3 regions of the Paenibacillus sp. LBL genome follow, and region 3 is predicted to be linked to each of the others. Evidence: predicted binding sites of a transcription regulator. Region 3 holds the regulator's gene; each other region holds the start of a gene.
What was found. The regulator Rex, encoded in region 3, represses fermentation and respiration genes when NADH is low (regulators of the CRP and FNR family bind a similar motif). The targets are predictions, from matches to a motif close to TTGTGAAATATTTCACAA.

Region 1 (5,878 bases), on a different contig from region 3:
CCAATTGGGCGGTAAGCGCGGCAAGTCCGGCTTCCTCTGCCGCTCGCTCAATTTCAGCCCTGGTGATGTTTCCACCAGCCCCAATTGCAATATTTTCAGCCAATGTGCCTGCAAAAATATACGGATGCTGTGTAATGTAGCTAACATACTCGAACCATGCGCTCTCATCGTATTGTGAGAGTGGGCTTCCATTCACCAGTACGGTTCCCGAGGCTGGTTTCAGCAAACCTGCAATGAGATGGAGCAAAGTCGTTTTGCCGGAACCACTCTTGCCAACAATGGCAATGTGTTCTCCCGGACCCAGCGTGATCCGTCCAGTCTCCAGCTCGAAAGAATCGGGAGCATATCGAAACCGGAGATGGTCCAGTTCCAACGATGGCGGCATGTGAATTGGATCGAAATGAGCAATGATCTTGTCGATTCCTTCGGATGTACCTGCTCCTTCATTGTCATTCGCGTTCCAGCTCTCCCCTGCCGTTTCCTCCAGCATCTGCTCCACCTTGCGAACCGCTCCCATACTGGTTCGTCCGCTGTGAAAGGCCGTTCCCGTGTTCTTTAACAGACTGTAAAACTCGGGAACGAGCAGCAGAACGAGAAATGCAGTATGGAACGTCATCGATTTGAAAACGAGCAGCTGGATAGCCAGTTCGAGCGCGACAATACCGATACTTAGCATCACGATCGATTCCAGCATGAAGGTATTCGTAAACGCAATCTTCAAAATGCCCATCGTGGCATCACGGTAGCCCAGACTGCTCCGTTCAATCTCCTGCTGCTGATGGCGGGCCCGTCCAAATAGTTTCAACGTCACCAGCCCTTGCAGAGAATCCAGAAACGTACCTGAAAACTCGGCCAGCTGCGCATATTTTTCTTCGGATTTATTCTTCGTTTTCAGCCCCACCAGAATCATGAACAACGGGATAAACGGAGCCGTAAACAGCATAATGAAACCTGTGTTGGCATGTTGGGTAAATGTAACGACCAGAATCAGTAGCGGGATCATGGCAGCTTCCATCATACGCGGCATGTACTGACTGAAATAACTGTCAGCCTCATCCACAGCATCCAGAGCAATACTGACCTTCCCTCCCGTCTGTCCAAGAAGGGTTGAAGGCATGGAGGCATGGGTCAAGTTTTGCAGCACAGCTGCTCGCATATTCGTCTTCGCAGTGGCAGCCATACGCAAGCCAACTTTACCGTTTCCATACGACAACAATGTGCGTATAACCATAACAGCCAGAAGCAGGCCGAGCAGCACGGCAACCGATGAAAAGGAAGCACTCTCTACAAAAACCCGTTGGACTGCTTCAGCAAGCAGTCCAGCCTGACTCACAATAGCAACACCAAGCGCGAGCGAAATGACCGCGAGGAGGGTCATACTTTTCCGTTGTGAAGACATTTGCTGAGAAATCAGACTGGATCTCCTCTTCACAGATCTCTCCTCCTTTATATATAGGCCTGTATAGAAACCTGTTACAAGCCGTAATGGATCAATTCTCTTTATTTTTTCCCTTTTACATAATCCGCATCAAACAGGAATAGTCGGAACACCAGAATAAGGGATGGGATCAACAGGAGCAGTCCACCGACAAACACAACAACCAGTGCGAAGCCCATGGCCGGTGAAGTTGCGCTGCTCTGAATCGTGATGTACGGATCAAGAATATAAGGGTATTGCCCAATCCCGTAAGCGAAAAAGGCACAGAAAAATTGCAGCATGACGCATATAAAAGCTAAACCGTAACGTCGTCCGTTGTATAACAGCCACATCGTAATCATGAAGAAAGCAACGGAAAGCGCGAGCAGCCACCATAAATCCATCATATTTTGAAAATGACGCTCATTGTGCTGACCCAAATAAATAAATGCTGTCAGTGCGAGAATAATGGTCGGTGTGCTCCAGAACAGGGCATAATTCCGCATCAGCTTCAGCGCAGAATGATCCTCTGCCCGAGAAGCGTAAAATGTCAAAAATGTGCCGCTAATGAACAACACGGACACTATTGCGAGTCCCACAATGCTCCACGATAACGGATTGGTAAACAGCTCCCAGTAATCCAGAGAAACCGTCTCCCCCTGCTTCACGATAAAGCCGCCTTCAGACAACGTTAGCGCCACTGATAATGAAGCGGGAATAAGCAAACCTGTTGCTCCGTATAAGAACAGATACACAATGTTTTTCTTGGAGCCGTAATTTTCAAAAGCATAAAACGAACCGCGAATCGCAAGCAGTATTACGGCTATGCTGGCCGGAACAAGCAGCGCGGAGCCATAATAAAAGGCCGTGTCCGGAAAAAATCCGACGATACCAATGTAGAAAAAGACAAAAAATACATTCGTGATCTCCCAAACGGGTGATAAATAACGGGAGATCAAACGATTAATCAGATGATCCTGCTTCGTCAAGCGTGCATAGAAAGCGAAGAAGCCCGCCCCGAAATCAATAGAGGCTATAATTAGATAGCCGTACAAGAACAGCCACAGCACCGAGATGCCAATCAATTCGTAACTCATGATGCAGGACCACCCTTCTCCGTAGATGGATCAGGCTTTTCCTTCAGCCATTTCTCCATCTCGACTTCCGCCGGATTATTGTTGAACAAGCGTCTTAACACGATTACACACATGATGCCCAGTACGATGTACAGGAGCAAGAAGACGAAGAATAAAATTCTTATATTCGGTGAAGACGTAGCAGCTTCCTCCACCCGCATAATCCCGCGGATAATCCACGGCTGTCGCCCAATTTCCGCATAGAACCAGCCCAGCTCAACAGCCAGGAAAGCAAGCGGTGCGCCCAATGCGATAATGCGAAGCATCCACTTGTTAAGCTCATTGCGTTTTTTCCAGAACACAAACAGGAAATACAGCACCGCAATAGCGAGCAGAGCAAATCCGATTCCGGCCATCAAATCAAACAGGTAATGAACGAGAAGCGGCGGCCATTCGTCCTGGGGAAATTCCTCCAGCCCCGTTACCTCTGCATTAAAGTCTCCAAAGGCCAGGAAGCTGAGCAGTTTTGGCAGGTGAAGAGCCCCTAGAATTTCATGCTCTGCATTCAGCCATCCCATTAATATCAAATCCGCACCGCTTTCCGTCTCAAAATGCCACTCTGCCGCAGCAAGCTTCTCCGGCTGATGCTCAGCCAAAAACTTGGCGGACACATCCCCGGCTAACGTGTTCAGCACCCCGAACAGTAAAACAACGGCCATCATGAGGTTCAAGGCTTTTTTGTGGTAGGCGGATACCCCTTTTCTCAGCATCGCAAAGGCTGCGATACCGGCTAACAGGGCTGCCCCTGTCAAATAAGCCGAGCTTAATACATGGAACACCTTGGAGAACGTTGCCGTATTCAGCATCGCTTGCACCGGGTCAACCGCCGTGAATTGGCCTGCTTCCATCACAAAGCCTCCAGGCTGGTTCATGAATCCATTCACCGTTGTTATGAAGACAGCCGACATGCCTGCCCCGATCACAATCGGAATGGTCAGCAGCCAGTGGATATACGGATTTTTGAATCGATCCCACGTATACAAATAAATGCCCAGGAAGATGGCCTCAAAAAAGAACGCAAACACTTCCATGAATAATGGCAGTGCAATGACATTCCCAGCCAGCTTCATAAAATTCGGCCACACCAGGGCCAGCTGCAGGGAGATCACGGTGCCGGTCACGACACCAACCGCGACAGAAATGACAAAACCTCGTGCCCACCTCTTCGCCATCAGTGTATAATGGGGATCTTTCTTGCGAATCCCGATGAACTCTGCAATAGCGATCATTAAGGGTATACCGACACCAAGTGTCGCAAAAATAACGTGGAATGCGAGTGTCATACCTGTCACCAGCCTGCTCCACATTACCGTATCAATTGCCATTTTATACTGCCTCCTTTTAAACTCTGTTCCATTATTGTGATAAATTAAACTTTGGATTAGGCCTGCCACCCGTTGGGCTGCATTCAATATCAGGTTTGGATAGGCTTTAGCGACATCGCTGCAAGCTGCGTTTTATGAATCGTTCCTCGATCTCTGTTATATAAAAAGAGAATTTTTTCACAAAGTAACGTAAATGACAACACTGTGTTGGGCAATACGTTGGTTGCTTCGTTTGACTGCCGTTTGCCCGACTGAAGCGAGATCTTGCGAGCCTGTATAAACCTGGTACTACATGCATTTAAATGACTAGATGAAACCTAATAGTTAAAATTATTATATCTTTATCTCTTAGCAAATCAATCACTGACACGTCTTCGTCCCTAAACGTTCAAGAAAGGGTCAACTCTTTCTGACAACTTGGTGAAAAATACAGAATGCACTCGAAGGAGCTATTGATTCATCTCCCTCATACGTGGTAATGCGCGTATCCCTCCCATCAGAGCCAACATCATCTTATTACCCATTACATGCGTAAATAAAAAGATTAGAAGACTGAAGCGCCAAGATTTTTTATGGATTTGGGACTTGAACACCTTGTTCCCATAGCCCTCTTCTTTTTATGGAGCCTCAAAAAAAGTCGCATATTAAGCGACTTTTAGAGTCTTTATGTTCTTGTTGTCCAACGTTACCGAGCAATCACTTCAAGTACATTGCCGCTTCCATCATCAATCATACGTATATTGTGATCATCCAAGAGTTGAATGGTGCCGTCCGACTTCAACCATTCATGCTGCTCCACTAACCCGTGAGCAACAGATTTGCGAATTAGCCCTTTATTCTTAAATACTAATGCATACAGATCATATTCTCCAGTCTTTCGATTAGAATACTCAATGATTACAATAAGTAAATTTTCGGGAGTCCGCTTGAATTGAAAGCTGAGATCGTGAGTATTCACATTAATGTCCTTGATGCCTAGCGGAATCGAATTCTTTTGTCCCGTAACAGCATTAGTAATCTCAAGATCCCCTCTTGCTGCACGAATCACATAGCTGTATCCCATCATGCTGCCATAGAAAGTATCCGTATAATTGTGGAGTCCAGTCACGGTTACCTTCCCAGTCTTTGTGTCACGATTAGCCACTTCCCCATCCAGAGCAGATGCGAGAAATTGAATCGGCACATAAAGGTGACTGATATACCACACAGGCTCTCTGCCCATATCCACTTTTCGACCATCAACTTCAGCAATTTTGCTGCCCATGTGTACAACAATGCGTTTCTGATCCCTTGTCAGTACGGCCACATCGTCACCTTCCATCTTCCACAGCAGACCTGCCGAACTCCCGAGTGAGAAAAAACTTGCGTAAGTAACCCCGTCCTTAAGCAGCGTCTCAATATGAGAGATTCGGCCGTCCTCCCATTGCAACTCCAGTTCAACGTACTTCGAAGCCGCATCCGATTTTTGTGCTCCCAGCGGTAAAAGTACGGATATCATAAGTATAACGGCAATTGCATTTTTCCATTTCTTAATCTTCAAGTAATGATCACCCACTTATTGTAAAATTCAATACTACAATAGTAACACAAAGATCTTAGAAAAGTTGCTGCGACAGTAAAATCCGTTCCGTAGATCGTGCGTCTCACGACTACCGGTCTCGAACGCCTTGTGAGAGAGAGTCCAGCCTCTTCCTTAGGTGTAACTTATACAGCTTTTATATCTATCAGCTTGATCCATCATTACGATTCTGTCTTGCTTTAACCACTCTCGGTATTTGCTTCTCATAAATGGACAATACATTTGAAATCAATTGTTCTTTAGGACTCGTGTTATCTTTCAAAACTGCGTATATAAGGTTCAAGAAAGTCTTCGCATCTTTATCTGTTAAACTTTTGATAGATTCCACCGTGGTAACATTTGATACATGACCATCTTGCTCCTCCATAACGGTTCCTCATTTCTGAATATTATTTATGGACGACAAACATATTGAAAATTG
Region 2 (5,878 bases), on a different contig from region 3:
CGAGAAGCTGATTCTGGATCAACCTGGCGTACAGACAATGCAGTACTCCATCGGCGGAAGCAATCCGCTTGGAATGGGCTCCGCTAATTCCGGATTGTTCTACATTATGTACGATCCGGACACGAAAAACTTCGAAGATGTCAAAACGGCACTTATCGAGGATCTAGCCAAGGAAGTTCCGGATGGCACCTGGTCCAATATGGACATGGCAGCCGGCGGATTCGGAGGCAGCCAATTGACGGTTAACGTCTTCGGCGACTCCCTGGAGCAGATCAAGCCTGTGGCTGATCAAATTGCCGAGCTTGCGAACAAGGATACCGCTACCTTCGACAATGCGGAGACCAGTTTATCCGAGTCATTTGAGCAGTACACGCTGGTTGCCGATCAAGAGAAGTTAAGCTCTCTTGGCCTCACAGCCGGACAATTGGCTATGAAGCTGGCACCCGTACGGGAGCGTCCAGTCTTGACGGAAATTAAGATTGAGGACAAAACCTACAATGTTTACATTGAAACCGACAGCAAAACCTATAAGAGCATTAAAGAAATTGAAGACGAAACGGTAACGTCTCCACTCGGTATGGAAGTACCGATCAAGGATGTAGCCAAAGTTGAAAAAGGAACCACGCCTGACTCCATTACACGCATCGACGGTAAAATGGTTGTGAGTGTCACAGCCGATATCCTGTCCAGCGATGTAGGCTCGGCTTCCACCAATCTGGAATCCGAAGTCAGCAAACTTGAGCTTCCAGACGGGGTATCCGTAGAGTTCGGAGGCGTTACCGAGCAAATCAATGAAACCTTCGGACAGCTTGGACTCGCCATGCTGGCGGCCATTGCTATTGTATACTTTGTACTCGTGGTCACGTTTGGCGGGGGTCTTGCACCATTTGCCATCCTGTTCTCACTGCCATTCATCGTCATCGGTGCCATTATCGGCTTGCTCATCACAGGCGAGACACTGAACGTATCTGCTCTCATGGGCGTACTCATGTTGATTGGTATCGTAGTCACGAACGCAATTGTATTGATCGACCGCGTTATCCACATGGAACGCGAAGGAATGAGCACTCGCGAAGCCTTGCTCGAAGCCGGTGCAACCCGTCTTCGTCCAATCCTGATGACGGCACTGGCCACCATCGGTGCGCTGCTGCCTCTCGTATTCGGTTGGGAGAACAGCGCGGGTATCATCTCACGCGGGCTCGGCATAACCGTTATCGGCGGTCTGATCAGTTCGACGCTGCTCACACTCGTTGTTGTACCTATCGTGTATGAGTTCCTGATGAAGTTCAGCAAGAAAAGAATCGAAGATTAATCCGATATAACACAAAAGCCCCGGCCTCCTATTTAGGAAGCCGGGGCTTTGTTTTTGTAGATGACTGCGATTCGCATGATAACTTGCTATGGTTTTCTTATCTGCTGCTCTAATGCACCAGTACAGCTTCCCTGGATTGCTTCCACGTCTTCAGCATGTTCAGATCCTGTGCGAGGAACTCCTCGAGCAGGCTGAATAATGCCTGATACAGCGGACTCTCCGTAGAACCTTTCAGATCCTTGCAGAGAGAGGGCACCCATGACAACAGATGCTCTTCCAGAAACTTCTCCTGAACCTGCATTAATTGCAGCATGCTGTGTTCACAATACGTATTGTTCAGCATACGGTCATGAAGCAGTGTCATAAATTCCAGTTCGAGGGCTATATGATCGTCCGCTTCGCCATGCAGTTTATTGAATGCTACACCAGCGGATGCATAACACTCGGCCAAATCCTGAGCGCATCCATCCTGGGTATAATGGGACTCAGCGGCCTGACGCTGTTTGGTCTGCTCAAGCAGTCGGCGGTATTCCGCCCCTTCATACTCGCAAATCCGAACCAATTCCTCAGGCGAGCGTCCGCACAAATATTTCATCAGGTCTGAACCTGCCTTCGAACACTCCGCAGCCTTGCTAATTCCGCTTCCGCGGCTCCATTCTGCAATCATAGACAAGCTGGGCCAGTTGCCCAAAAAATCAATCAGCAGCTCATAAACCGTTCCCCGGTTTTCAAGCCACCTGTGACAGACGTCAGGTACCTCCAAAGTTTGAACAGGTGATATCCCCATATCGAACCTCCTACTTTGTAACCTCTCTTGTTGGATGTGATATCCTTGACAGTATATCTTAGATGAACGTCTAATGAAAGCAGCTTGAATTGATTTCCGAAAATTTCGGAAAAATAAGGAAACTTTCGGAAATCTAGAATGTCACTACTCGCTTTCAAGGGGAGAAAGCTTTTGTCCACAGGTTCAATATACATGATTTCGAAAGCGTTTTCTGTGATACTTGTCACAAAATCATGACCATCTGCCTGCAGCTTGTCCGCCGGGAGGGACCTAAATGCCGCATTGACTCCGATTCAGGGAATAGCTACAATGTGACCATGTATGCTACGAAAGGGGGATTTCCATGATTGAACCGCTTAAAGACTCTTTCGGTCGGGTCCATGATTATATTCGTATCTCGGTGACGGACCGATGCAATCTGCGTTGTGTCTATTGTATGCCGGAAGAAGGAATGGAATTCCAACCTCACGATCAGATTATGAGTTACGAAGAGATCGCCGCGATCCTCCGCGTTCTTGCCCCCATGGGCGTATCCAAAGTACGTCTTACCGGCGGTGAGCCGCTCGTGCGCAAGGATCTGGAGAACTTAGTCCGTATGATTGCTTCCATAGAAGGAATTCAAGATATATCCCTCACAACCAACGGGATCATGCTGCCATCGAAAGCCCGGCTTCTTAAGGAAGCAGGACTCACGCGAATCAACATCAGTCTGGATTCGCTTCACGAGGAGCGTTATGCACGCATTACGCGCGGCGGCCATGTGTCTAAAGTGCTGGAAGGCATCGAAGCAGCCTATGAAGCCGGCCTGAATCCCATCAAGCTGAACATGGTGCTGATGAAGGGCTTTAACGAAGATGAGATCCGCGATTTCATCGCCATGACACTCGATCGTCCCTTACATGTCCGCTTTATTGAATATATGCCGATTGGTCAAGCATCCGATGTCTGGCGCGATTCGTACCTGCCACTAAGCCGAGTATCCGAAGTGTGTCAGGAGGCCGGATGGAGCATCCAGGAAGAGCAGGGTCCATCCGGCAACGGGCCCTCTCGCAACATGAAGGTTGTCGGAGCTACAGGGACGTTTGGCTTGATCCATCCGGTCAGCGACCATTTCTGCGACTCCTGCAACCGGCTCAGGCTGACTGCGGACGGCCATATCAAGGCTTGTCTGTACTGGTCCGACGAGTTTAACGTTCGCCGCGTCATCGATGATCCCCAGGCGGTTGCGAACCTGTTCCGGAAAGCGCTGGGTGCAAAGCCGCTCAATCATGAAATGGCACTGGCACTTGAGAAGAAAGCGCAGAGCCACACCCCCACTGTGCGGCGCATGTCGCAGATCGGCGGCTAGCCCTCTGCGAGCTGTAAGCGAGCGGAAGACAGATTGTATTTTAGGCTCAATAATAGAAGTGAATAAGCAAACCCCCGCCAGCATCCAACGGGCGGGGGTGTTTTTTAGGATGAGGAAATCCCTCTTGCTGTCTCATAATCATCTGGCGTATTCATATTAAATAAGACCTTTCGCGGATCAAGACCTGTCATGTGCTCTAATTGCTCTTCGTTCACGTATGCAGCCTTTAGCTCCTCCACCCATTCGACCATGCGGTACTGTTCCGCCTGAAGCTTTCGTTCGAGACTCGTCATAACTTCCCTGCGATATACCGCCAGCAGCGGGTGCATTCTCCCTTGAACAACCGGGATTACGGCCTCTACCGTGTCCTGCGTAATCGCCAGATTCAGCAGTCCCTGAAGAAACTGCTCGTGAATAAACGGCATGTCGCATGCTGCAACCACATTCCATGGAGTATTCGACGCCCCAAGTGCTGCATAAAGACCCGCCATGGGGCCCTTCCCCGCGTGGATATCCAGAACGCATTCCACTCCCAAAAAATGATAGGATTTCGGATCGTTGGTCGATATGATCACCCGGCTGCTCACCTTGCCTATAGCCTGTACCGCCCGCTCGATCATACTCGTTTCTCCCATAGGCAGAAGGGCTTTGTTCCTCCCCATCCTCCGGGAGGCTCCTCCTGCCAGCACGATGCCCGTCACCGAATCGGATGGCAGATTGACAACGACGGTTTGACCACTCATTCGTTTCACCACACTTTCTTAACAGGTTGTAAAAACATCATTCAGTCTATGGGATAATAACCAGATAAATGGAAAATTATTTAAAAGATGGTTTGTATCCCTTTTCAATGCGTGATACATTGAAAGGAAAGCGGCTTTTTTGGACACCGTTATTTTTGATTGTATTCGGTTTGAAAGGAATGACCTACTTGCAGAATATGGACAATGCTCAACCTTCGCTGACATCGCTCAAGCTGTTCAACTTCTTCATTTACGGAACCATGGTCATCTTCACTGGTTTCTTTCAGCTGTATTTGCAAGATATCGGCATGAGCAAAATTGAGATCGGCAGCCTGATGGCCATCGCGCCATTTGTGTCCATCTTTGCAAATCCTTTCTGGGGATTTTGGAGTGATCGGGCGGCAAACATCAAACGCGTGCTTCTGATCATGATGACCGGTACACTGCTGCTGGTTCAGTTTGTATTTCAAGCGAATACCTACGCAATGATATACATGACGATGATTTTCTTTTATTTTTTCCAGACTCCGATGTTCTCGCAGACGAATTCACTGATTCTAACCTATATTGATGGAACGCAGCAGAAATTCGGCTCTTTTCGGCTATGGGGCTCCCTGGGATGGGCCTTGACAGCAATTGTCGCAGGACCAGTAATCGATCAACTCGGATCCGGACGCATCTCCATTGTGTTCTCGATCATGCTGCTCGTGGCGGCTTTGTTCATGTTCACACTGCCCTCCATTCAGAAAACAACAGCATCGGCAACCGTCAACCTAAGAGGACTTACCCGACTGGTCCTGAATCCCCATTTTGTCTGGTTCATTCTGTTAGGCATCATGGTATCCATCCCGAACACGGCCAATAATACCTTTATGTCCTTATACATTCTGGAGCTTGGCGGCACCAAACAGATGGTCGGTCTTGCAATCTTCCTCTCATCGATATTTGAAGTGGCGATCTTCATTCTGTTTGATCGCTTCCTGAAGCGGAAGATCAATGTGCTGGTCGGCTGCCTGACCATTGTCAGCCTGCTCTTCGCGCTCCGCTGGCTGCTTATGGCGGAAGCCAATGGCCCGCTCGAGGTAGCCTTCATCCAGCTTCTGCACTGCGTAACCTTTGGCGGATATTTCTATGTCGGCGTACAGCTCACGATGCTGTTTGTTCCGACGCCTTACCGGGCATCCGGACAAGCGATCTACACCTTAAGCTGGAGCGGCATCTCCGGCGTCATCGGCGGTTTGGCCGGCGGCTGGATGTTCCAGAACTTCGGGGCGCAGATCATGTACCGAACCGGCATGATGCTTGCCATTGTGGGTGCCATCGGTTTTGGCTGGATGTGGTACAACCTGCGCAAGCATGGTTACCAGCCGCTGCACCCGGATGATGAGGCTGAGGGATACACTGCGAATTAGATCGTCTTGAATGTATGCCAGACTACCTACCGTAAATATAACAAGACTCGAATGACTCCCCTACGGGAGCCTTCGAGTCTTGTTTATGTTATGGGGAGCATGAAAGACATCAGCAGCATCTGTCCATGATCCTTTTGTTCATTCTACGAGCCCTCTCACTTCTTCGGAAGCTGGAACGAGCTCTTCAGGGAGACTACGCGGTTAAATACCGGACGCCCCGGCTGTGAATACTTCGAGTCCACATTGAAATATCCGTGGCGGAAGAACTGGAACTTG
Region 3 (5,878 bases):
ATCTGGATGATTACAGTGCAGACAGCTTGCTTACGGATCTGTCCGGACTGTTTAAAGACCTGGCTGCTCACCGTGAGGACTTGCGCTCCTTCATGGCTCTTAATGATGAGGGTACGGTATACTGGATGGAGGCTAATGGCAATTTCCGCAGTAAATCGCTGCAGCTCTATGCAGTGCCTGTTGATGTAAGCACTCATTTAAAGGAATTGTTTTTTGATAAAAAACAAAGCGTCATTCTGACATCGGCTACCTTGTCGGTGGATAAATCGTTCCAGTTCATGATCGAGAATCTGGGTCTTCAGGAAGCGGCTGACGCCGGTAATCTGAACACGGTTCAGCTGCCGTCTCCGTTTAATTACAGAGAACAAGCGCTGCTTGTCGTTCCGCGTGATTTTCCGAGCGTGAAGGGATCGGTCGGGGATGCCCTCTTTGTGAACACACTTGTGCAGTCACTGGCCGAAACGGCGATCGCTACCCATGGAAGGATGCTCGTTCTGTTCACCTCTTACCGGATGCTGCGTCAGGTGCATGAGCCACTGAAGGAAGCATTGGCATTAAGCGACATTGCGGTGCTGGGGCAAGGAATGGACGGGACCAGTCGAACCAAGTTGATTCGACGCTTCCAGGAGAGCAGCGCATCGGTGCTCCTTGGCACCAGCTCCTTCTGGGAAGGGGTCGACATTCCGGGCGAGGCGTTGACCTGTCTTGCTATTGTACGGCTGCCTTTCCAGCCGCCGAATCATCCGCTGGTGGAAGCCAAGAGTGAACTGCTGCAGCAGCAGAAAAAGAACCCCTTCATGAAGCTTTCCGTTCCGCAAGCGGTTATTCGGTTCAAGCAAGGGTTTGGCCGCCTGGTCCGGACGGCACAGGATAAAGGGATCGTGATTGTATACGATACCCGGGTGATTGAATCCTATTACGGGAAATATTTCTTATATTCCTTGCCAGGACCTAAGATGGAGCATATGCCGACAGAGGGAATTGTTCCACGCATCTCGGAATGGCTTCAGGAAGAGGTCGAGGTTGGGGCAGATAACCAAACCGATGAATGATAGCTAAACGAAGAATGAAAATGCAAGAGATGTAGTTATTAACCTTTACTAGGGGGAGCATGCATGAAATCGGAAAAAATTTCGGAAGCCGTGGTCCGCAGATTACCTGTATATTTGCGCTATTTGAATGAGCTTCAGAAGCGGGAGGTCTCAACTGTTTCATCCCAGGAGCTGGGGCAGAAACTGGATCTGAATCCTGCTCAAATTCGTAAGGACCTGGCGTATTTCGGTGATTTTGGACGGAAAGGGATCGGGTATGATGTTTCCTATTTGATTGAGAAGATTCGCCAGATTCTGAAGCTGGACCAGAAGATTAATGTAGCATTGGTTGGAGCCGGTAATCTTGGACATGCATTATCCAATTACAATGCATTCCTGAAGGATAATATGAAGATTGTGGCTATTTTCGATTCATATTCCCCCAAAGTTGGTATGAAAATCAACAACTTGACGGTTCAGCCGATGGAAGAGCTTGAGAAAACCGTACATGAATACGGCATTCGTATCGGGATTATTACCGTTCCGGATTTTGAGGCGCAAAACGTAGCTAATCAGCTTATTGCAGCAGGCATCGAAGCGATTCTGAATTTTGCGCCAACCATCCTGAAAGCTCCACCTCATATCCGTATTCATACGGCCGATTTTACAACCGATTTGCAGAGCTTGGCTTATTATTTGGACAACGGTAAGGAGGAAGCTTCACATGACGACAACGAAGTGGATGGTTAAGAACGGTACTTTTGCTGTGCTTGAGGATGGAAGATCCGTTCTTCGTGGATACATGGTTGTTGAGAATGACCGCATTACCTATCTTGGTGAGGAACAGCCGCCGGTAGAGGAAGGAACCGAGATTATCGACGGCACACATCTGTTGTTCCTGCCTGGTTTGGTAAATACCCATGGACATGCTGCCATGTCACTGCTCCGCGGTTATGGAGACGATTTGGCGCTGCAAGTATGGCTGCAGGAAAAAATGTGGCCGATGGAAGCCAAATTCACGGCCGATGATGTTTACTGGGGAGCCTCTCTTTCCGTGCTGGAGATGATCAAGGGCGGAACCACAACTTTTGTGGATATGTATGATCACATGGACCAGGTTGCTAAGGTGGTAGAGGATTCAGGAATGCGCGGTGTCCTGACCCGTGGCGTTATCGGATTATGTCCGCCTGAGGTTCAGCAGCAAAAACTGGATGAGGCGGTTGCATTTGCGAAGGACTGGCACGGCAAAGCCGATGGCAGAATCACAACGATGCTCTCGCCGCATGCACCGTATACGTGTCCACCGGATCTAATTGAAAAATTCGTCCAAGCATCCCATGATTTGAATCTGCCGCTGCATACACATATGTCGGAAACGGACACGGAAGTGGCCCAGAATGTGAATGACTACGGACTCCGTCCCGTTGCGCATCTGGAGAAGCTGGGCATGTTCTCTCGTCCTACACTTCTGGCGCACGCCGTCCATTTGACTGATGAAGAGATCGAGATTTTGGCTAAATATCAAGTCGCGGTCTCTCATAATCCAGGCAGTAATCTGAAGCTTGCCAGTGGTATAGCGCGCGTGCCTGCACTACTGAAAGCCGGCGTTACCGTGTCCCTGGGTACCGACGGACCAGCGAGCAATAACAATCTGGATATGTTTGAAGAGATGCGTCTGGCTGCATTGATCCATAAAGGGGTAAGCGGTGATCCTACGGCCATTCCAGCAGCCGAAGCACTACGGATGGGTACGGAGTATGGAGCCAAATCGGCTTTCATTGAAGATATAGGCACACTTGCCGTCGGCATGAAGGCGGATATGATCGCGTTGAATACAGATCAGGCGCACTTCCTTCCTCGAACCGATTATGTGTCCCATGCGATCTATTCAGCCAGTGCAAAGGATGTAGAGCATGTATGGGTTGACGGCAAGCAGGTAGTGAAAAATGGCGCCAGCCTTACCCTCGACGAGGAACGTATTCGCCGGGAAGCCCAGTCTGCATTTGAGCGTCTTACAACCCTCTAGGGAATAATCAAGGGGAGCGAGGAAGACGGATTGAAGAAAAAAACGAAGTGGATATTGCTAAGTGTATCCGGAGTGCTGCTCTTGCTGCTAGGTCTGCAGCTCTACTATTCGCATGTCATGAAGGACACTTGGAATGAAGAGAGAATGGCAATCAACGCTTCCAAACAGCATGGCGGTTTGGTTTCGACAGGAAAGACCTATAAATCGGTGTGGGGCGAGGACAACAATTACTGGGTTGTCAGCGGCAAGGATAAAGACAATCAGGACCGAATGGTCTGGGTGAAATTCACCGATGATAATGTACCGGTTGACGGTGCCGATGCGGTGCAGTCTGTCTTATTGAGTTCCGGAATGTCAGAAGCACAGATACTGGATCAGATTCACAATGATTTGCCAGGAGCAACCATTAAGAGATTGCTGCCGGGTATGTATGAAAATGAGTTTGTATGGCAGCTCCAGTACGAAAGCAATGGTCAGCGGGGCTATCGATTCTATCGTTTCCAAGATGGAAATCCGATCGGCAATGACATTATTCTTCCAAATCAATAGTAGAAAAATAAAGAGAGACATCCCTATCAATTTCGGGATGCCTCTTTTTTTCACAACAATTGACAACGTTTACAATAAATAAAATGGAAAAACTGTTCTAAATATTTTCACAGATACGCATGAAAAAGTATATAAAATGTGATATACTCATATTTGTACAAATTAAGCATACAAACTACATGCATCGTATTATATCGTTGTTACATGTCATTATATACAAAGAAAATGATAGACAAAAACTATATAAGATTTTAAGGAGGAACTTCATGAAACTACGCATTGTACCTATCGTGCTGACTGTCGTGATCTCAGCATCGGTCCTCTTTGGTGGATGGTTTCTGTATCGGCAGATGGCACAGCATAACCCGCTAGCAAATGTTGTTTCGCAGTATGATGGTGTGAAGAGTTCTCATATAGATATTAAACAGGATACGGTTACTTTGAAACTTGATCTGGCTCCGGAAACGAATTTGCAGGGGCTTGTGCAGCATATAAAGCAAGAAGGCAAATCTGTAATTGGGCAGCGTGAGCTGAAAATCCAGGTGGAGGAGCATTCCTCGGAAGCGCTGGACCAATGGTGGGAGCAGGCGATGTTATCCGTTGCAGAAGCGATGGACAACAAGCAGTACACCGATATCCAATCTTCGCTTGAGCAATTGGCTGGCGAGTCCACGAACTTAAAAGCGAAAGCAACCATTGATGACACCAATGTTTATGTCAGCTTGTCGGATGGGAAGTCTGGTAAATTTATTATCTTGCCGCGTCAACCGGGTAAAATGGGGGTTTGGAACCATGCCTAAACTGGCTAAAGAGATCATGCTGGGTTTTATCCCGGTTTTGTTGGTATTCCTCGTGTTTGTAGGCGTCAACGTCGTGCCTCTGTTTATTGCTGCGGCCCTCGTAGGTACGCTACTGTTTATTGCAAAGATGAAGGGCGGCATCGCGGTGGGGGCTGGTAATGAACGCAAGCGAAAGAAGAGCGGACCGGCCAAACTGACATTCGAAGAAATCGGCGGGCAGGATAATGCCAAGCAAGAACTCCGCGAGGCTCTGGATTTTCTCATTCGTCATGAAGATATTAAGAAATTTGGCATTCGTCCGTTGAAGGGCATTCTTCTTACCGGGCCTCCGGGAACAGGGAAGACCCTGATGGCCAAAGCCGCTGCCCATTATACGGATTCTATCTTTGTTGCTGCATCCGGCAGTGAGTTTGTTGAAATGTATGTCGGGGTTGGTGCCGGTCGTGTCCGGGATCTGTTTAAGGATGCCAGAAGCCGCGCTGCAAAAGAAAACAAACAAAATGCGATCATTTTCATAGATGAGATTGATGTGATTGGCGGCAAGCGTGAAGGCGGCCAGCAGCGTGAATATGACCAGACACTGAATCAACTGTTAACTGAAATGGACGGCATTTATTCTCAGGATACTCCGCGTATACTGGTTATAGCTGCTACGAACCGCAAAGAAATGCTGGATAGTGCACTGCTGCGTCCAGGACGATTTGACCGCCATATTCAGGTGGATCTGCCCGATAAGAAGGGGCGTACACATATCTTGAATCTCCATGCGGGTAACAAGCCGCTGCATGAGGATGTCGACTTGGACAAAATCGCGGAGGAAGCCTATGGCTTTTCCGGCGCACAGCTGGAGAGTGTCATGAATGAAGCTGCAATCTATACGATGCGTGAGAATGAGCAGTTTATCCATCAGCGCCATTTATCCATGGCGATTGACAAAGTGATGATGGGTGAACGCTCGGACCGAGAATCGAATTTCGAAGAGAAGAAGCGCGTTGCCATCCATGAATTGGGACATGCTATTATGGCAGAGCTTGTGCGTCCCGGCAGTGTCAAGCAAGTAGCATTGAGTCCGCGTGGTAAAGCACTTGGTTATGTTAGGCATAATCCGCAACAGGAACAATACCTGTATACCAAGGCGTTCCTGGAAGAGCAGATTATGATAGCGCTTGGCGGTGCTGCCGCCGAGGAGATTTATTACGGGGGCCGAAGCACGGGCTCCAGCAATGACTTTGAGCAATCGCTTAACATCGTAGAGACGATGATGAAGTCAGGACTGACGGCGCTCGGCATCATCAATATGAATATGGTAACTACGGAAGAGTTAATGAAAGAGAATAATATGATTCTGGAAGAGTTAATGAACCGAACGAAAAGCCTCTTGGAACAGAATCGGCCAGTATTCGACAATTCTCTTGACATCCTGTTGAAGGAAGAAATCCTCTCGGGAGAACAATTTCGTTGTCAATTTCGTG

Region 1: M2277_RS07590 (cytochrome ubiquinol oxidase subunit I) is a predicted target of Rex. The motif match lies at 4,044-4,061, and genes of this name have one in related genera.
Region 2: M2277_RS18440 (TorD/DmsD family molecular chaperone) is a predicted target of Rex. The motif match lies at 2,311-2,328, and genes of this name have one in related genera.

What each region holds. Positions count from the first base shown of each region.
Region 1 is NZ_JARXYU010000002.1:546,569-552,446, reverse strand. Features, by position in the region: gene cydD (thiol reductant ABC exporter subunit CydD) at 1-1,432, opposite strand, end outside; gene M2277_RS07595 (cytochrome d ubiquinol oxidase subunit II) at 1,501-2,514, opposite strand; gene M2277_RS07590 (cytochrome ubiquinol oxidase subunit I) at 2,511-3,878, opposite strand; gene M2277_RS07585 (stalk domain-containing protein) at 4,564-5,418, opposite strand; gene M2277_RS07580 (hypothetical protein) at 5,603-5,824, opposite strand.
Region 2 is NZ_JARXYU010000008.1:145,627-151,504, reverse strand. Features, by position in the region: gene M2277_RS18445 (efflux RND transporter permease subunit) at 1-1,312, shown strand, start outside; gene M2277_RS18440 (TorD/DmsD family molecular chaperone) at 1,422-2,099, opposite strand; gene moaA (GTP 3',8-cyclase MoaA) at 2,443-3,447, shown strand; gene mobA (molybdenum cofactor guanylyltransferase) at 3,552-4,190, opposite strand; gene M2277_RS18425 (MFS transporter) at 4,379-5,602, shown strand; gene M2277_RS18420 (glutamine--tRNA ligase/YqeY domain fusion protein) at 5,758-5,878, opposite strand, start outside.
Region 3 is NZ_JARXYU010000004.1:271,686-277,563, forward strand. Features, by position in the region: gene dinG (ATP-dependent DNA helicase DinG) at 1-1,052, shown strand, start outside; gene M2277_RS12505 (redox-sensing transcriptional repressor Rex) at 1,116-1,781, shown strand; gene M2277_RS12510 (amidohydrolase) at 1,756-3,057, shown strand; gene M2277_RS12515 (cell wall elongation regulator TseB-like domain-containing protein) at 3,088-3,606, shown strand; gene M2277_RS12520 (hypothetical protein) at 3,873-4,406, shown strand; gene M2277_RS12525 (AAA family ATPase) at 4,399-5,878, shown strand, end outside.